One region of the Ruegeria sp. CJ9 genome, then DNA from elsewhere that is predicted to be linked to it. Evidence: riboswitches for the same ligand, from Rfam matches in the RefSeq annotation. Region 1 holds a riboswitch; each other region holds the start of a gene.
What was found. A riboswitch is a leader RNA that binds a small molecule or an ion and turns the genes downstream of it on or off. The one in region 1 is predicted to bind cobalamin.
Positions count from the first base shown of each region.

Region 2: it holds a riboswitch for cobalamin, as region 1 does, so the genes downstream of both, ACR0AJ_RS10345 (hypothetical protein) here and ACR0AJ_RS16260 (DUF1636 family protein) in region 1, are expected to answer to the same signal.
Region 3: it holds a riboswitch for cobalamin, as region 1 does, so the genes downstream of both, ACR0AJ_RS05690 (CbtB domain-containing protein) here and ACR0AJ_RS16260 (DUF1636 family protein) in region 1, are expected to answer to the same signal.
Region 4: it holds a riboswitch for cobalamin, as region 1 does, so the genes downstream of both, ACR0AJ_RS05760 (DUF1636 family protein) here and ACR0AJ_RS16260 (DUF1636 family protein) in region 1, are expected to answer to the same signal.

Region 1 is NZ_JBQFPY010000008.1:63,606-68,475, reverse strand. It holds gene ACR0AJ_RS16270 (ABC transporter substrate-binding protein) at 1-656, opposite strand, end outside; gene ACR0AJ_RS16265 (ABC transporter ATP-binding protein) at 675-1,460, opposite strand; gene ACR0AJ_RS16260 (DUF1636 family protein) at 1,457-1,813, opposite strand; cobalamin riboswitch at 1,916-2,122, opposite strand; gene ACR0AJ_RS16255 (DUF6525 family protein) at 2,288-2,560, opposite strand; gene ACR0AJ_RS16250 (DUF1826 domain-containing protein) at 2,557-3,192, opposite strand; gene ACR0AJ_RS16245 (GTP-binding protein) at 3,189-4,400, opposite strand; gene ACR0AJ_RS16240 (RrF2 family transcriptional regulator) at 4,505-4,870, shown strand, end outside.
Region 2 is NZ_JBQFPY010000004.1:135,999-140,868, forward strand. It holds gene ACR0AJ_RS10335 (DNA polymerase III subunit gamma/tau) at 1-1,151, opposite strand, end outside; gene ACR0AJ_RS10340 (protein-tyrosine phosphatase family protein) at 1,285-1,779, shown strand; gene ACR0AJ_RS10345 (hypothetical protein) at 1,781-2,188, opposite strand; cobalamin riboswitch at 2,272-2,492, opposite strand; gene ACR0AJ_RS10350 (alpha/beta hydrolase family protein) at 2,628-3,485, shown strand; RNA gene ffs (signal recognition particle sRNA small type) at 3,518-3,616, opposite strand; gene ACR0AJ_RS10360 (bifunctional 2',3'-cyclic-nucleotide 2'-phosphodiesterase/3'-nucleotidase) at 3,656-4,870, opposite strand, start outside.
Region 3 is NZ_JBQFPY010000002.1:53,102-57,971, forward strand. It holds gene ACR0AJ_RS05665 (thiamine pyrophosphate-binding protein) at 1-966, opposite strand, end outside; gene ACR0AJ_RS05670 (DUF302 domain-containing protein) at 1,046-1,504, opposite strand; gene ACR0AJ_RS05675 (DUF1636 family protein) at 1,646-1,990, shown strand; gene ACR0AJ_RS05680 (hypothetical protein) at 1,987-2,481, opposite strand; gene ACR0AJ_RS05685 (CbtA family protein) at 2,548-3,246, opposite strand; gene ACR0AJ_RS05690 (CbtB domain-containing protein) at 3,251-3,421, opposite strand; cobalamin riboswitch at 3,458-3,664, opposite strand; gene cobF (precorrin-6A synthase (deacetylating)) at 3,708-4,451, opposite strand; gene cobA (uroporphyrinogen-III C-methyltransferase) at 4,444-4,870, opposite strand, start outside.
Region 4 is NZ_JBQFPY010000002.1:68,755-73,624, reverse strand. It holds gene ACR0AJ_RS05780 (protein-L-isoaspartate O-methyltransferase family protein) at 1-338, opposite strand, end outside; tRNA gene ACR0AJ_RS05775 (tRNA-Cys) at 567-640, shown strand; gene ACR0AJ_RS05770 (NAD(P)-dependent oxidoreductase) at 685-1,641, opposite strand; gene ACR0AJ_RS05765 (LysR substrate-binding domain-containing protein) at 1,744-2,628, shown strand; cobalamin riboswitch at 2,701-2,909, shown strand; gene ACR0AJ_RS05760 (DUF1636 family protein) at 2,993-3,382, shown strand; gene cobW (cobalamin biosynthesis protein CobW) at 3,379-4,434, shown strand; gene cobN (cobaltochelatase subunit CobN) at 4,438-4,870, shown strand, end outside.

The sequences.
Region 1 (4,870 bases):
GCAATCATAGCATCGGGGATGGCGAACTTACCTGCGGTGAATGGCGCGTCCGCCGGGCCGTCCAGCAAGAAAACGCGGGGTTTCGCCAGGTCGGCAGTCTGCGCTTCGATCACTGAGAGTTCGTCTTTCCAGCCCGTGACCAGCGCCTCGGCCTTGTCTTCAACGTGCATGACCTGACCCAGGCGCAGGACGTCATTGAACAGCAGGTCCATGCTGGCTTCGGGGCGATCCTTGTCCAGATGCACACAGCTTTCGGTCAGGATCATGGTCTTGATACCAAAGGGCTCCAGCGTATCCGGGGTCACATCTCCGCCCGGCTTCATGCCGTAATACCAGCCAGCAAAGAACAGGTCGGGTTCCACGGCAACAAGGTTTTCGACCGTTGGGTATTTCGGTGCCAGTTCGGGGATATCGCCGCGCAGGGTGTCGAATTCCGGGCTGGTTTTGTACCAGCCGGTGATGCCGGTCAGACCGACGATCTTGTCCTGCAGGCCCAACGCGAAGGCCATATCGGTCATGTTCATGTCATGCACAACCAGACGCTCGGGCTGGGCTTCGAACACCAGCGGCGCTCCGCAGTTGTCGACGGTGACCTCGTGGGCGGACGCGCCGCCTTGCATGGCTGTGACCAGCGCCACGGACCAGATGTGTTTCATTGGGGAATGTTCCTCGGTTTAGGTTGAGATTGTGGATTTTCGGATATCCAGCGCTGGAATCACGCGGCCTTCGTGGTGAAAGCACAGGTATTCAACGCCAAAAGTATCGCGGACCCGCTCGGGGGTCAGCACTTCGGCCACGGGGCCAAATCCCGTCAGCCGCGTTGATTTCATCAGCGCCACGTGGGTGGCAAATTCCGGGATCATGACAAGATCATGGACAATCATCACAACCGTGATGCCGAGTTCGGCGACCAGAGACAGCATCCGACCCTTGGCATCCGGATCGAGATGGTTGGTTGGCTCATCCAGGAACAACAACGATGGGTTCTGTGCCAGTGCCCGGGCGATATGCGCGCGTTGACGTTCGCCCCCGGACAGTACCGCCATGCGCTTGTCTGCCAGCGCGCCAAGGTCGGTCAGCTCAAGGATTCTGTTAAGTTCTCTGGCATGTTCATCCGCCGAACGGTCGGCCCAGATCGGAATCTGGCCCATGGCAACATAGTCCCGCAACAACAGCCTGCCATCCGGTTGTTCTTGCTGGCCGACAACAGCGATCATGCGGGCGCGTTCCATTGCGGGCATATTTTTCAGGCTGCGTTCCTTGACCAATACATTGCCCAATACAATCTCAGCCGCCCCGCACAGAAGGTTCAAAAGCGTGGTTTTTCCCGCCCCATTCGGACCGGCAATTGCCAGTATCGCGCCCTCGGCCAATTCAAACGAGACGCCTTGCAGAAGAACGTCACCATTGAGCGCATAATATTCGAGATCACGCGCAACCAGAAAAGATGAGGTCGTCATGATGGTTCCCCCAATTGAATCCGAGGCAAACGAGAAAGGGTTTTTGTAAATAGTGGTTGCGGCCGGTCCGTCGCGTTGGTCCAACCGTCTGCGACGTTGCGGTACTGATGTGCGAATTCCGCCAGCGCGTCGACATCTTCTGCAGTTTCAATATCGCCGAACAGGTACTGAGCTTTGCCAGCGGCCTGAAATCCGACGGTCGTTGGTCGCGCGCAGCCCGCCATGCAGGTAACGGTGCGCACTGCGAACCCGGTTGGCAACCTGCCGGTCAACGCATTGCGCATGACATCAACAGGCAATGCGCCGGTACAGGTCGAGCAGATCAGAAGGAAATGGTCAGGTGTTTCCGGCATAGTCCGCTCCGCTTAAAGCCAAGCGCGGACAGAAGGTGCCGATCATGTACACACGTTTCAGACGTGCCATCAAAGCCTCCTTCCAGGACGCCCCGCCCCGGGTTGGTTGAACATGTGATGGCAGGTCTCCTGACTTGCGGGTCGATGCTTGGCCATCCTTCCCGGCCCAATGACCAGTGGATTTTGGCGTCGCTCACCGCTTACAGTTGCGGGGGCAGTCACGGATTTGGCGCCAAAGTGGCGAACCGCACCGTATTCCCTTTTCATCCCTTGGGCGCACCATCGGGAACCATCTGGCCCTTGCTTGTCTTAGACTAGGGGCCATGTCAATCACGATTTGAAACAACAACTTTTCGATCGGAACTCAAACGCTCAGGGTTTCGAAGTCTGCCGCATGCGTTTTCGCTGCAAGTGCGGCACCCAGTGTCGCATGGGTCGCGACAGCATACTGTGTTAGAGGTGGCATTTTTTCCTTCATGTTTGAGAATTTAATTTGAAAACAGTCGATTGCCGGTCACGCGCGAGCGTTCGGGCTTCGGCCTGGCTGAGTGACACGAGCGTTTCTTCTGATGAAAGCCCCTTGGCCCGCGATTTTGACCAGATGCGGCGCGCGGATACCGGGGACCATGGCAATGCAGCTTCTGACAACCACTGTCGCAACGGGGCTGGAAGGCCGTCAAACACATCCATCGGATCGGTTGATCGATGCTTGCGGCGCAAGCTGCATTGCCCGAGGTTACGTCTCATGCTTCGGTTTCCGGATTTTCCACTGGGTCCAAAACCAAGACGAGACGGGATTCACTGGTACCTTCGATCGGAGGCGAGCGATGCACCACCCCTGACGATGGGCGCTCGGGCCAGAGTGTTCCCCGTAGCAGGATCGGAGCGCCGGTCTGAACGGTAAACACAAGCGCGGGATCCTTTCCATCAGTCGAGGTGCCGTATTGTGTTCCAGTGCCACGATAGGTGCAGACCAACCGGGCGGTGACAGCATCGGTATGAAATTTACGGCAAGCATTGGTGGTGACAACATCCAGCCGCAGCCGCAAGAAGTTGGCGTTCATCAGTTCACAGAAAATGTCGGCCAGAGAAGCGATATCATCTTGAAGCCACGCTCTTTCAGTCCCGTTAGGCATGCCGGAGATATCGCAGAGTTGCTCCACGGTCGTCTTAACGGCGCTTGGTGGAAGAATGACTCGCCCACTTGGCAAAACCTTGGGATCAAGTTGGTTAAGCCAGCTTTGCATATCCGGCGGGGTTCGCCGGCGCCAAATCAAAGCGGCACAGTTTGGCTGTGCAAAAGTGCGGAGTGCCGCCGGATCATCTGCGAAGCTCACACCGGTGACCTTGTCTTTCACGGGCTTTCTAACGAAGTTCATGCGGCATCCTCTGCCCGGCGCCAAATCGGGAAGGGGTCCGGCAAGTCCGGCAAATTGTCCGGCCCTGCCGCCGTAACTGCTGGAATAAGGCAATTGTCCAATCGTGCCTTCAAACTTTGCCAGTCGATCCCAGCACCGATGAAAACGATCTCTTGACGGCGGTCGCCCCACGGCTCTTGCCAGTGGGCCTGCATATAGGCGCGGGCGCTGTCATGTGCGGGGCGTCGCTCTTCGGGAACTGATGCCCACCAGGTGCCGAGTGGCTTGACGCTGGACAATGCACCGGCGAGTGAAAATTCAGCCACCCAGTCGGGGCGTGTCGAAATCCAAAAGTGGCCTTTGGCCCGGATCACCCCTGGCAGATCACCGTTGAGAACGTCCAAAATGCGTTCGGGAACGAACGGAAGTCGCGCCCGGTAAACGTATGACGCAACCCCGTATTCTTCAGTCTCAGGCACATGGTCGGCAAAGCCATACAGCTCCTTTGCCCACATCGGGTGTTCATGGGCTTGCTCGAAGTCAAACAGGCCGGTGTCCAGGATCTTTTCTGCGGCAACTTCCGAATGGTTGGTCTCGATGATCTCGGCATCTGCATTCAGACTGCGGATGATCTTGCGTGCCGCACCAACTTTTTCTGACCCCGCATCATCAACCTTGTTCAGGATCACTACATCAGAGAATTCTATTTGATCCGTAAGCAAGTGGACCAGAGTTCGCTCGTCTTCCTCTCCCATCGTTTCGCCTCGGTCTCGTAGGAAATCGTGGGACGAGAAATCGTTCAGCAAGTTCACCGCATCGACAACCGTTACCATGGTGTCGAGCCGCGCCACGTCCAACAAGCTGTCGCCCGCTTCATCCCGAAAATCGAAAGTTGCTGCCACAGGCAATGGTTCGGAAATGCCTGTGGATTCAATAAGCAGGTAGTCAAAACGTCCTTCCGCAGCGAGGCGCCGGACTTCCTCCAAAAGATCGTCCCGAAGGGTACAACAGATGCAGCCATTCGACATTTCTACCAGAGTTTCATCCGTCCGGCTGAGTTCGGTATCGGCCCGTACCAGATCGGCGTCGATATTCACCTCGGACATATCGTTGACGATAACCGCGACCCGACGCCCTTCGCGGTTGTTCAGGATTCGGTTCAAAAGGGTGGTCTTGCCCGCCCCTAAGAAGCCGGAAAGGACGGTGACAGGAAGTCGGGTATCTGACATGGGTTGCTCCGAATGGTGCATTGAGATTCACGTAACTTACGCAGTTACTAGACGAATGCAACAGTTATTGTTACGTGTGATATCTGCCTGGAGAAGAACGACAAATGAAGCGCAATAGCCGCCTATCCCTCGCCCTGCACACGCTCGGCCACATGGCCGGAGATCCGAATCGTAAGCGTACATCTGCGGATATCGCCGAGCATTCAGGGACGAACCCGGTGGTGGTACGCCGCGTCTTGGGACGGCTTCGTGACGCGGGTCTGTTAACTTCGGAAAAAGGCCACGCAGGAGGGTGGAGTCTGGCACGCGAACCAGACAGCATAACCCTGGCGGATGTGTATCTTGCGTTGGACGAAAGTCTGATCGCCTCTGGCAGAGAAGACCATGCCCCCAAATGTTCAGTGGAACATGCGTTGCACCGTCGCGTTTCGAGTATCATGAAGGAGATCGAGCAAAGCCTAGTCGACCGT
Region 2 (4,870 bases), on a different contig from region 1:
CGTTTGATCAACTCTTCCGGGCTGGGCAGGTCTGCCACATGGGTCAGTCGGATCACTGCCATTTCAGCTGCCATCATGGCATTTGGGGCCGCCGAGACCTCTTCGAGCGCTTTAAGCAACATCTGCCACATCCTGGTCAGGACGCGCATCGGCAGGGCTTCGGCCATTTGTTGACCACGCGCGCGCTCGTCCGGCGAAACGGTGGGATCATTGGCTGCGTCTGGCGTGATTTTAACCACAGAGACCCAATGGGTGATCTCGGCCAGATCGCGTAGCACGGCCAGCGGATCGGCTCCTTCGGCATATTGCCCGCCCAACTCGGTCAGCGCGCCTGCAGCGTCCCCGCGCAGGATCATGTCCATCAGGTCCAGTACCCGACCGCGATCAGCCAGGCCCAGCATCGCGCGGACCTGATCGGCGCTGGTTTCACCCGCACCGTGCGAGATCGCCTGATCCAGCAGCGAGGTCGCGTCCCGGGCCGAACCCTCGGCTGCACGGGTGATCAGCGCCAGCGCGTCATCCGCGATCTGAGCGTTTTCCGCCGCCGCAATCTTGCCGAGCAGGCTGATCATGTCCTCGGGTTCGATCCGGCGCAGGTCGAACCGTTGGCAGCGCGACAGAACCGTCACTGGCACTTTACGAATCTCGGTGGTGGCAAAGATGAACTTCACATGCTCGGGCGGTTCTTCAAGCGTCTTGAGCAGCGCGTTGAACGCGCTGGTCGACAGCATGTGGACCTCGTCGATGATATAGATTTTATAGCGCGCGCTGGCGGCGCGATAGCGGACACTGTCGATGATCTCGCGGATATCGTTCACACCAGTACGGCTGGCGGCGTCCATCTCCATCACGTCAACGTGGCGGCCTTCCATAATGGCCACGCAATGTTCGCATTGGCCGCAGGGCTCGGTCGTTGGTTTGCCGTCACCATCGGGGCCGATGCAGTTCATGCCCTTGGCGATGATCCGTGCCGTGGTGGTTTTGCCGGTGCCGCGAATGCCGGTCATGATGAAAGCCTGCGCGATCCGGTCGGCCTCGAACGCATTTTTCAGCGTGCGCACCATTGCGTCCTGACCGACGAGATCGGCAAAGGTTTCCGGGCGGTATTTGCGGGCAAGAACCTGATAGGCGGGGCTGGGCGTGTCGTTCATATCTGCTCTGTCGGATTCGGGTTCCGATGCAGCGTAGAGACCCCTGCCGCCCGCGTCCACAGCAGGCTTGGGTGAATTTCGGTTTGCAGCACAATTTGCACGCCTTAGAAGCGAGTATTAGGGAGGGTCCGTAGTGAGCCAGTTCGCACTTCATTCAGTTCAGATTGGAAACGGCACCGTAACCTTGTCACCTCTTCCGGGGCGCGGTGGCGGGTATACGCGGGACTTGGGAACGATCCGCGACTGGCAGCCGGATCTTGTGATCTCGATGACCACCGAGGTCGAAATGCTGCAAGAGGGCGCAGGTATGCTTGGCGAAGACCTGCACGCACTCAATATCAAATGGGTGCATCTGCCGGTTGCGGATTTCGGTACGCCGCCTCCTGAGGTTGACGCGGCGTGGGGCAGTGTCAGCCCTGCGGCGACTGATATCCTGTCCCGCGGGGGGCGGGTGCTGGTGCATTGCCGGGGCGGCTGTGGCCGGTCCGGGATGATCGTGCTGCGCCTTATGGTCGAGCATGGTGAAGACCCCGAGACAGCGTTGACCCGTTTGCGGGCGGTGCGGTCCTGCGCCGTCGAGACCGGCGGCCAGATGGAATGGGCCGCCCTTGGGCGGACGCGCGACTAGATCAGAGCGCCACCTGTCGTTCTGCCTGTGCCACCGGGTTGGGCGGGATCGCTGTGACCTCAAGCATGGCGCAGGGTGGGGTGGTTAGCATGCCTGCGGGGCGCATGGTCACATCCGGGCCGAACATCATATCTGCGAAAACATCCAGCGACTCGAGGGGCGCATCCTCGCTTGTTCCACAAAAGACCCGGATCAGGTCTTTTTGAGCGCGAAACCGTGCGCTGCATCCTTGCGTGCAATACGCCAGCTCAGAGCTGCCGTCGAACTCAAAATCAGGCGTCGTCGCCGGAACGGCAGCATCCATCGCCTGCACGATCGCGCGCGCCATCTGTGCCAGCGCCGGACAGGTTTTTCCTGTGCGTTGGCAAACGGTTGCGGTAAATTGGTGTGTCTTTGTCTTCCAGATCATATTGCGCCCTCCGCGCGTGGAACGGGGGTGTGGATCAGGTGTGACAGCGTGCTGACGACCTGCCCGGACACCCCGCCCGAGTTTCGGTTTCTTGTTCGATGGCAGGTCTCCTGACTTGCGGGTCGTTGCGTTGCCGACCTTCCCAGCCTTGCGGCCAGTGGTGTTTCGGCATTGCTCACCGCTTACAGTTGCGGGGGCAGTCGCGGCCTTGGTTCGTTCCGGTATTCCGGGCAGAACCGCACCGTGTTCCCTTTTCATCCCGCCCCGGAGACCGGGGACGAGAACCATCATCCAATCGCTAGCGGGTAGGGGTGACCTGAGTCAAGCCGCCTTTTGGTGGGGCAAAGTGGACGCGTGGTCATGCGGAAACAGGATTGACTTAGGGTGGCAAAAGATGCCGTTTGGGGTGGTGAACTAATCGGTTCAGATTGAGGGCGCCATGCTGGATACCGCACAAGCTGTTTTAACCGAGGATTTTCAGTTTCCTTCTGGTTCGACCCAACTGTCGGCTCGGCTGTACCTGCCGGTAGCCGAACCTGGGATCGCAGTGGTGATCCACAGCGCCACCGGAGTGCCGCGCGACTATTATCAGCACTTCGCACGCTGGTTGGCTGCGGAACATGGCATTGCCTGTCTGACCTATGATTACAGCGATTTCGGTCATTCGCAGAGCAGGCCATTGAAGTCAGCTCAGGCCACGATGGCGGATTGGGCGCTGATCGACATGCCTGCGGCTCGGGCCGAGATGCGCAGGCGATACCCCGACGCGCAGCACTGGAGCATCGGCCATTCCGTCGGCGGTATGCTGGGGCCGATTCAGCCCGATATTGATCAGATCGACCGCATGATCTGCGTCTGCGCCGGGCCGGTGACTGTGTCGGACCATCCCTGGCCTTATCGGGCGTTGGCTTTGCTGTTTTGGTACGGACACGCGCCCCTGGCCGTAAAAGCGCTGGGTTACCTGCCGGGCAAGGCACTGGGATTCGGATCGAACCTGCCTGCCAGCGTCTATTGGCAGTGGCGCCGCTGGTGCACTGGGCCGCGCAACTACCTGCCCGAAATCGGCGTGTCCTTGCCCGAGGCCCGCTGGGCACAGTCAGACACACCAGTGGATCTGTTCAGCTTTGAGGATGACGATCTGGTGCCAAAGAACGCGGTCTGGCGGCTGGCTGATCTGTACGGGTCCAACGCACGCCGCCATTTGTTGTCTCCGGCCGAGTTCGGACTGTCCGAGGTTGGCCATATCGGTGCCTTTGCCCGGCGCAATTCGGCTGTCTGGCCACGGTTGATTGCCTAGGCCTGTTCGCAACAATTCAATGTCGGGAGTTTAAGTGAGAGGTTGGACATCGACCCAAGCGGGGCTCGTTGTGGCTGCTTCCTTCCGGACCTGACCAGGTTGGCGAGGCGCTCGCCCGCGCCAACCTCTCGGGGTCTGATATAGGCAACGGGCGCAGGAAACACAACCCGTCAGAGCGTCAAACGGATCAGCAAAAAGCCCTCATCGTCTTCTCCGACGACGTGGGGGTCATATTCTTCAAGCTCGGCAATGTGAGTTTGTGCCTTCGGACCGGTTCTAAATAGCGCAGTCGCGCCCTGCATCGAGGCAAAGCCAAAAGGATAGGACGCATATTGCAAGGGATCTTGCGGCAGTGCGCCGGACAGATAGTCCTGCAAGACGCGCTGAACAGGCAGGTTCGGCAGCGCGATGGGCTCGGCCTGATCAACAAAGGGAAAGTGACCCCCGCCATTGGCACGGTAATTGTTCAGTGCGACGACGAACCGTTGATCGGCGGCCATCGGTTGGCCGTCAAAGCGAATGTTGCGAATGCGCCGGTTGACGGGGTCGATCAAGTGACCGCCAGCGTCGAACCGAGCCGGTTGAGAGAGATCAAATTGATAAGTAAGCCCCTGTATAATATCAAAATTATGCCCCGCCCTGTTGATGTCGACCAATGTGGTCTGATGTCCCGGCGTAATCTGGTTGAACACGCCTGCAGACATCTCAAGCCAGTCGCTGATCTGCTCTCCGGTGACAACTACCGCCTGCAGCTCATTGGGAAACGCATACATGTCGTTGACATGGCGCAGGCATATCTGGCCGGGCGGGACGTCGGTGAAAAACCGGGGGCCGGCACGCCCCCCGAACTTTGAAGGCGCGGTTGCGGACAGAACAGGAAAATCCGCAAATGACGTGTCCTGCAGATAGGGCCGCAGGGCTGCTGCCTGGGCCGCGGCGGTCAGAACCAAACCTCTGTCCGGGGCGCAAAAACTGAAATAGCTGTGCAAATGCTTATCGGTCTGGCCAACGGGTTGCGCCGTGCGCCGCCGAGTTTCCGAATGGCCCCGGGCGAAAAGGCGCGCCAAAACAGGGTCTTCCTGGATAGGCTTGGGTGAGCCGTCGGGTTTGGTTGGGCATATCGACCGCAGACTGACGCGATGATCCTGAACGGTCCAATGGCCATTTCCCGCCCTGTCCAATGTCAGGTCGATCACCCCCAGAAATGACCCGGACGCACCGGGCATGACCACCGGCTTTCCGTGAACCAGACCCCGATTTGCATCGACGTGCTCAATCCCGTCATGTGTGTTTCCGGGCAGTGTCAGATGTGAATGCCCGGCAATCAGCGCATCAATTCCTTCGATACCGGCCAGCGGGATGACGGCATTTTCCAAACCCGTTTC
Region 3 (4,870 bases), on a different contig from region 1:
GCCCGTGTGGGCGACCAGATTCAACCCGGCTTGATGCATGTAATGATCGTTGACGACGGCCGAGATATCGATGACGCGCTTTTCCTCGGGGTCCCAGATCTCGCGCCAGCCAGGGCGCATTTCGATCGGGTCATACCCCAGACACAACACCAGATCGGATTGTTTGACCAACGGCACCAGATGCTTGTCGGCCAAGGGCGACAAACCTGCGCCGCCCAGGCACAATGGATGATCCTCGGGCACGACGCCCTTAGCTTTGTAGGTGGTCACGAAGGGGATGTTGAAATGTTCCAGAAACGCCTGCACCACATTGCGCGAGTCGTCATAAAGCACGTCCAGACCCACGATCGCGATGGGGCGTTCGGCCTCGGTCACCCAGCGGCGGGCTTTCTCAACACAGTTCCCTTCGGGCGCGACCGCAGCGGGTTTGACCAGACGGCGGCGTTTGCTCCCGGATACGCGCGTGTCCGCGACCGAGATCGGCACGTCGATATGAACCGGACCGGGGCGGGGCTGTGTGGCCAGCGAAACCGCTCTGTCAGCAACCACGTCTGCGCCCTGGGCCGTCAGCGTGAACGTGCCCTTGGTGATCGAGCGGTAAACCTGCGCGTGATCCATCACCTGATGAGTATAGGTCAGTGCCTCATCCGCATCGACACAGCCGGTCAGAACGATCATCGGCACCCGGTCTTGCAGCGCGTTGGCAACAACGTTGATCCCATTCATCGCGCCGGGGCCCAGAGTGGCCACCAGAATGGCAGGTGCGCCATCACGGTGGTGGACAGCCTCTGCCATGAAGCCGGCGGCGTTTTCGTGTTTGGTCAGGTGAAAGGTGATCCCAACCTGTTCCAGAGCATCCACCAGCGTCAGAACCTCTCCGCCTGGCATGCCAAAAGCGTGGCGGCATCCGGCCTCGTATAGTCTTTGGGCCAAAAGGTCAGCCGCGCGGGGGGAGAGGTCCTGCATTCGTTATGCTCCGAAGTTTTCGTTGCTCAGCAGATTGCGGAGGACGTAGCCAGACGCAAGCAGGTTCACGTCAGTGTGACTATTTGGCTGCGGATTCCGCCACTGACTGAAACTTTGTGTCAAGTTCTTGGGCAATATCGCGCAAAGGCTCTCCGCCCTCGTACACATAGGGGGCAAAGACAAAGCTGGGCGTTTTGTAGGACAGGGTGGCGGTGCCGTCGTCGTTTTCGGTCACGTAAAAACGAATCGGCGCTTCGATCATTGCACTGACAGAGGTTTCCAGAACGCGCACGGCATAGTCGTTGTTGAAGGCACCGATCACCAGATTGCCGGGTATAGTGATGCCACGGGCCGCAGCCGCCTTGGTCGGACCAGCCTGCGTGACCACGATCAACCCGTTTTCCTTCACCGCAGCCTTCGTATCCGCGACCAGTTCTTCATAGCTTTTGACGGTTGGATACACTGCCCAACCCGACAATGGTTCCTCGGCCCGGACAGGCAGGGCGAGAAGACAGAGCAAACCCAAAAGCGTGCGCATGACGGTGCCTCGTTCAATGTGACTGTCTGAGTGATGCCAGAAATCCGAGTTCCGCGCACGCACATTTCCGTGCGTATTCAGGATTGCGCCGACGTCTAGAAAGCCGCAGAAACATGCAAACCATCAAACACGAGGCCACACGTGGACCCGATACGCCTATTGATTTGCAGCAGTTGTGCGGGAACGCGTGACCGAGTGGCCGAGAGGCAGGCCGTGGATGACGCGCTGGTGCGTGCAGGGCTGAATGGCCGGGTCGTCATCTCGGATCACGCCTGTTTCAGTGGCTGCGCTGAGCCGACCGCATTGGCATTGCAGGCCGCAGGACGGGCGTCTTACGTGTTTTCGGGGGTCGATATCGTTACCGATGCCGAAGACATCGTCGCGACCTGCAAAGCCTATTTGGACAGTCCCGCAGGTTGGATCGAAGACGCCCGACCCTGCGGGCGACTTCGGATGTGTTTGCGCGCGCGGATACCGGCGCTTTAATCGACCTGAACGGTCACGGCAGCGCTGACCGGTACGTTGTCGACCGTCAGTGCGCTGTGGCTGTTTGCGTTCAGCGAAACCGAAACCTCGACCTCTCCCTTCGGAAGGTCGGGGATGTGTATCCAGTTGCCGTAGAGCCGGGCCAGTTTCTCGCCATTGATGTAAACATGCGCGTGGCCTTCGCCGTCTACGTCGGCTGTTGACGCGTTTTCTGGGGCAAACCGGAAATTCTGCGGCATGACGTGCAGGTTCCACCCGGCCATCGGGTCCTGGGTCAGCGCGATTGCAACGCTGGGGGCGTCCGCCCCTGCGGGCAGGTTTACCGTGGTCGAATGGTCATGGGCCATCGCTTCGGCATGCGCGCCGCCGTGATGGGACGGATCGCCATGATCGTGGCCGTCAAACGTGGCGCCATTGGCTGCCGCCAGCACAAAACCAGCACCACCACCGAACACAAGGCCGATTGCAAAAAGGGCAAGTGAGCGTGCCATTTTTCTTTCCTTTTGGGCAAAAAGAAACGCGCCGGGCAGAACCCGGCGCGTCATTACATAAGAGGATCAGGCCGCTGCTTCGACGCGTTTGCCTTCGCTTTGCCAGAAATACCCGGCAAAGGCGCCAACCAGAACCCAGGCCACCAGACCAATGCCAAAGGCGCGAGCGGCGAACAGAGCGCCGATCTCGGTCGGGACGGGGCCGGTGAACACATCCGGTTCGGGCGCACCGATCAGATGGGGTGCTAGCAACAGGGCTGCTGCGATCACATAGCTGATCAGGTTGCCGCCAAACGCAATCAACCACAGCGCAACAAGCGCAGCACCAACAGTGGCAAACCACCAGACCTGTCGGGCATAGACGTCAGCTGCCGCTACACCAGGCACCTCTGGTGCCAGGGTAAAGCCAGGCGCCAGATGAAAGGCGATGAACCCAGCCAGACCCCAAAGCACGCCGGTGCGGCCATCAATCGTGTGGCCCTGGCCTTCGGCCACGGACATCAGAGCAACCATCAGCAGCGCGTAACCGGTATAGGTCAGCATGGTGAAAATGACGCTCAGCGCGTCACGGGTCAGTTCCGAGAACATGCCCGGCAATTCGGGATGCGCCGAAACGGATTCGGCTCCGAAGTGCACCAACTCACCGGATTCGTACAGCTCTGCGTGCAACAAAACAGGTTGCACAAAGACCAACTGCAGCAAGGCGGCTATCAGCCCCGCTGCAGCACCAGCGAACAACGCGCTGGTCAGTATACGACTGAACATGGTCTTAGTGGCAGGGGAAGCCGGTCGCGTGGCGCACGTCGTGTGCTGCGTCATGCAGCGCCGCGGCCTGTACGTGACCGGTCAGGGTGATGATACCCAGACCCAGTACCACCGCGAACATGACCGGAAGGATACCAGCGCGCGAGGCGGATGCTGTTTGCGTTTGTGTTGCCATCTTTTATTCTCCTTTGCCGCCGCACCCGACGACCGGTGTTTCAATTGTCGCCTGGCAGGTCTCCTGGCTTGCGGGTCGATGCCTCTGTTCGCCTTCCCCCTGAGAACAGGAGTGGCTGGTTGAACAGGGGCTCTCCGCTTACAGTCGCGGGGGCGGCTGTGGATTTGGCTGCCATGGCAGTCGCACCACATTCCCTCTTAGCATCCGGATGTCTCCGGCAGGACCAGACGCGTTCATTTAGCCTCTATGATGCCGCTGGTGCAATCGTCATTTGCGACCTTTTAGGTCAGATCACGCGCTTTTTCAGCAAATAGATATCCATGATCCAGCCATGATCGGCACGTGCCTTGGCACGGGTGTCCAGAATCTCCTGCGCCACATCGGTCAAAGCGCCTTTGATCAGGATTTCCTCTTTCATGCCGACATAGGCACCCCACCAGATGTCATAATCGGCCATGTCCAGGGATTGAAACGAACACTCGCCATCCAGCATTACCGCTACTTTCGAGGCAGTTGCCGGCCAGCCTTCATCCCTGATCCGCCGTCCGGTGGTCACAACAAAAGGCGCGCCCAGATCATTGATCGGGATGGCGTGGGCGGCCGTCAATGCCTGCAGCGCGGTGATGCCAGGGATCACCCGTGTCGTGGGCTCAGGGTCCAGCCGCGACGCGATTCGCAACGAGCTGTCATAAAGCGACGGGTCGCCCCAGATCAGCAGCGCCACTTGTCGCGCATTCGGGTGGGCCGCAATCGCCTCGTGCCAGCGCAGGGCAATGGCATCATGCCATTCGTCGACCCCGCGTAGATAACCATCATCGGCCCGACGCTTGGGAATGTCGAAATAGGCGATCTGCGGCGGAGTGTCAGTCACAGTTGCAATGATCTCTTCGCGCAACCCGGCCAGATCAGCCTTGTTCTCGCCCTTGTGCGGGATCAGAAACAGGTCTGCATCGCGGATGGCATTTGCCCCTTGCAAGGTCACGTGATCCGGGTTGCCAGTACCAATTCCGATTAGAGACAACTCAAACATCGTCGAACTCTGCCAACGGGCCATACAGGATCAGAGCCGGGGCTGTGCCGATCTCGGCCTCCAGCTTTTGCGACAGCGCGCCAATTGTTGCACGGTGCAGGCTCTGGTCGGGAGTCGATACGGATTCGGCCATTAGGGCAGGTGTTTCCAGCGGCAGGCCATGCTCATGCAGCGCATTTACCAACAGGGGAAAGGTCCGTTTGCCCATGAACACCACAGTCGTTGCATCCGGATCGGCCAGCGCGGGCAGGTTCAGATCTTCGGGCAGTTTACCACTGACATCGTGGCCAGTGACAAATTGCACCCGCCGCGCAGTCAGGCGTCGTGTCAGGGGTATTCCTGCTGCTGCCGCCGCCGCAACCGCCGAGGGGATGCCAGGGATGATTTCATATTCGATCCCGGCCGCACGCAGGGCAACC
Region 4 (4,870 bases), on a different contig from region 1:
GCCATATCTTCATCTTCTTCCACGGCAACCACCAACTGCGCCATACGCGCGGCAACCGCAGTGGAATAGCCCAGAGCCGGGGCGATATCCAAAACAGCCTCGTCATTCGAGATATTCAGCGCATCCAGCATTTTGGCCAATGTCCGCGGTTCGGGCAAGCAACGGTCGCCACCAAGGTCGATCACGCCTTCGGCGTAAGCCGCTTCACGCTGAGCGTCAGGTACAAAATTCTCTCTCTGAACGGTCAGCATGGCGTCAATGATGGGGAATTTCGTTACATCCGAAGGTCGGATCTGCGTATCGACCATCGTGCGGCGCCGGGTTGCGAAATCTGTCATTGGATCGCCCATGTTTTTCCCTAGTGTTCCCGGCTTTTGCCACATCCAGAAGAAACCGGCAACGGCTGCAACGTCGAAAGTTTCACCAGATCGCAGAGACTTGGTGTCGCGCCGCGCCATGCCGCAACACATGGAGGTGGATTTTTGCAATCAACCCACTGGACGCCCCTGACGAAAGGTGTTAAAACGCCTGCCACACCACAGCAAGTATTTGATTTTACTTGAAAAGGCGAGTTGGCGGAGTGGTGACGCAGCGGATTGCAAATCCGTGTACACCGGTTCGATTCCGGTACTCGCCTCCACTTCTTTGATTATCTAACCGGTATTCAACTGCGCTCGGTGTGCGCTATTCGGCCTGACCTCTCTGTGGGATAACTTCATAACCCGGCTCTTCCGGTTCATCATCGTGCATCTCGGTCGGGAAACCGGGCGCCGTGATATCCAGCCCGGTCGCGTCCTCCAACCGCTTGATAATATTCGGGGACAGTTCGCGTTCACCATAGCGGGCGATACCGTCGTCGAAGATGCGGATCATTACCGGGTTGATTTCCAAGGGTACTCCGGCGCGGTCGGCGACGTCTTGGAACAGTCCGATGTCCTTTTTGACAAGGTCCATGGTGAAAGAGATATCGCGGGACCCGTTCAGAATGACCTGGCTTTCTGTTTCATGCACGAACGAAGTACCCGACGAAATCTTTATCGCCTCATAAGTGGTGTTCAAATCCATCCCGGCCGCTTTGGCCGTTACCAGCGCTTCGGCACAGGTGATCAGGTTGGCGGTCGCCAGATAGTTGGTCAGAACTTTTAGGACCGAGGCTGAGCCCAACTCCCCCGTGTGCAGCACGCGCCGCCCCATCGTGGTTAAAAACGGCAGAATCCGCTCAAAGGTTTCGCGATCACATCCGGCGAAAATCGAGATATTGCCAGTAGCCGCCCGGTGGCACCCGCCTGAAACCGGGCAATCCACCGCCGCTCCTCCTCGCTCGATCACCATGGCGCCCAGTCGTTTAACCTCGGCTTCGTCGGTGGTCGACATCTCCATCCAGATCTTGCCCGGCCCGACCGCGGGCAGCATATCTTGCATCACTGCGTCCGAGGCCGCCGGGGACGGCAGGCAGGTTATAACGGCATCGCAGTCCCGCATCATCTGCGCCGGGCTTTCCGCGGCTTCGGCCCCCTTGGCCACAAACTCGGCCACCAGGTCTGGGTTAAGGTCGTGAACCGTCAGGTCAATCCCGTTGCGCAGAAGCGAGCCGGACAGTTTGCCGCCCACATTTCCTAAACCGATAAATCCGACTTTCATGTTTCCCTCCTGACGGTCGTATTCGGGCCGAGTATCTGTGTTGTCTGTTAGAAACGAAAATGATTAATAATGCCAATTATGGTCAAAATAATTTGGTGATATATGGATCGCCTTCCAAACCCCACATGGTTGCGCAGCTTTGAAACCGCCGCGCGGCATCTGAATTTTACCACCACAGCAAAAGAGCTGGGCCTGACGCAGACGGCGGTCTCATTGCATATCCGGTCGCTTGAAGCCGAGCTTGGGCAAAAGCTGTTCACCCGGAATGCCCGCCGGTTGGAACTGACTGAGCTGGGGCAGTCTTATTCGTTGACTGTGCGGCGTGCGCTTGGCGACATCGCCCTGTCCACCAACAGCCTGTTCGGCCCTGCCTCGCGCCAGACCCTGACGATCCGTGCGGCGATATCGACAGCCACCTATTGGGTCGCGGCGGAACTGCCCGACTTTACCGCTCGCCACCCCGAGATCCCAGTACGCCTTGTCTCGCACATCTGGAATGACAGCGTGGCCCCCGGCGATTTGGATGTGGAAATCCGGCTGGGTTATGGCGATTGGCCCGGCGTTCAGTCCGAAAAGCTGACAGATGAAAAGCTGGTACCGGTATGCCGGGCCGGGGACTCGCCCGCGACCCTGAACGTACTGCGGCAAGGCCCTCTGATTCATATCCTTGGATACGAAGACAACTGGGCGCGGTACTTTCAGGCCAACGGGCTCGCGCTTCCGGACCAGCCGCCCCGACATTCGGTGGACACCTCGGTCGCAGCACTGCAGCTTGTGATGGCAGGGGCGGGCTATGCAACGGTTCTGGAACGGTTCGCCCGGAATGCGATCCGGCAGGCTGTGCCGATTGCAATTGCGGGACCTGCGATTCCTTTTGCCCAGTCGCATTACCTGATCAGTACACGAGGCGCTACGCAATCGACCGCTGCGGCAGGGTTGTTTTGCGCTTGGCTGCGCGAGAGGCTGGCCGCGCATGCCGCGGATTGACACAGGCTGGTCGCTTTTTTGGTTTGAACGATTTCACCATGCGCCTCGTGCTTGACAAGCCCCCTGCCCGTGCCGCATGTCGCATGCGTTGGTGTCCATCTTCGGATGGATGAAAAGGGAATGCGTCAGCGGGCAACCGTCAAACGCAGCCGCCCCCGCGACCGTGACCGGAGAGGGTGCCCAATGCCACTGGCCCGCAAGGCCGGGAAGGCGGGACATCTGCCGGGGCAAGCGCCCCGACATCCGCAAGCCGGGAGACCTGCCAGCGCCCGAAGTTGAAACCGGACGGGGTGATCCGGTGTCGGGTCCATGTGCAGACGTGGCCCGCATGAAACCCCGTCCCCTGCAAAGAGGATTTGGGGGGATGAGAGACGTGACCGAGACTGCACCAGTCGAGCTGCTGGTCTGCACGACCTGTCGGCGTGGCCTGCCGATTGAAGACGATGCGCAACGTCCAGGTGCCCTGCTGCACAAGGCACTGGAAGACGCCGATTTGCCCGAAGGTATCGTGCTGAAGCCGGTCGAGTGCCTGTCAAATTGCGATCAGGGTTGTTCCATAGTGCTGCGCGGCGGACCGACCCGCTGGACCTTTGTGTACGAAAACCTGAACGAAACCGACCATGTCGACACCATCGTCGAAGGCGTCACCAAGTATCTCGCCGCCGAAGACGGTCTGGTCAAATGGCGCGAACGTCCCGAACATTTCCGCAAAAACTGTGCGGCCCGCATTCCCCCGATTGGAGCCCTGAAATGAGCAATCTCGAAAAACTCCCCGTCACTGTGATCACCGGCTTTCTGGGTTCGGGCAAAACCACGCTGGTCAAACATCTAATGCAGAACCCTCAGGGCAAGCGTCTGGCCGTTGTCGTCAATGAATTTGGCGATGTGGGTGTGGATGGCGACATTCTGAAATCCTGCGCCATTCCCGATTGCCCGGCGGAAAATATCATGGAACTGGCCAATGGCTGCATCTGCTGCACCGTGGCCGATGATTTCATTCCGACCATCGAGGCGCTGATGGCACTGGAGCCGCGCCCTGATCACATCCTGATCGAAACGTCCGGTCTGGCTCTGCCAAAGCCGCTGTTGAAAGCGTTTGACTGGCCCGATATCCGCTCGAAAATCACCGTGGATGGCGTGATCGCTCTGGCCGATGCCGAGGCCGTCGCCGCCGGGCGTTTTGCCCCGAATGTCGAAGCCGTCGACGCCCAGCGCCTGGCTGACGACTCGATCGACCATGAAACGCCCTTGTCCGAGGTGTTCGAGGATCAGATCTCCTGCGCCGACATCATCCTGCTGACCAAGCCTGACCTGGCTGGCCCGGAAGGCGTGGCAAAGGCCAAAGAAGTGATCGCAGCCGAGGCTCCGCGCGCCCTGCCCGTCGTCGAAGTTGCCGAAGGCGCTGTGGACGTGCGCGTCGTACTGGGGCTTGAGGCTGCCGCCGAGGATGACATGGATGCACGCCCGTCGCACCACGATGGCCACCACGATCATGAACATGACGATTTCGAAAGCATTATCGTCGAGTTGCCGGAACAGACCGATCCGGCAGCACTGGTTGCCAATATCGAACGCTTGGCAAATGAGCTGAACATCCTGCGGGTCAAAGGTTACGCCGCTGTCCAGGGCAAACCGATGCGCTTGTTAGTTCAGGCGGTTGGCGCACGCGTGCGACATCAGTACGACCGCCCATGGGAACCCGGCGAAGAGCGCCGCTCGCGTCTGGTGGTGATTGCCGAACATGACGACATCAAAGAGGCCGCGATCCGCGAGATCCTCGTGGGTGTGACCGAGGCCGCCGAGTAAGCCATGCACGTCGTCTTCCGCGAAAGCCACGGGCTCGAGGAAACCGAGACCCCGACCGATCTGGGCCAAAGCCCGGCGGATCTGGTGGTGCTGTCCTTTTCGGACAGCGACCTCGGAGCTTTCGCGGCAGGCTGGCATCGCGGTGGCGGGGCTGAGGGGCGGATGCCCACGATGCGGTTGGCCAATCTGACGGCGCTGAAACACCCTCTGTCCGTCGATACCTACGTCGAACAAACTCTGGAAGGTGCGAAAGGCATTCTGATCCGCCTGATCGGCGGCGTGCCTTATTGGTCCTATGGCCTGCAGCAGGTTCTGGCGCTGGCGCAGGACAAGGGCATCGCGCTGGCTGTCCTGCCAGCGGATGGGCGCGAAGATACGCGGTTGGACGACTTTTCCACCCTACCCGTTTCAACCCTGCGGCGGCTGGCGCATCTGT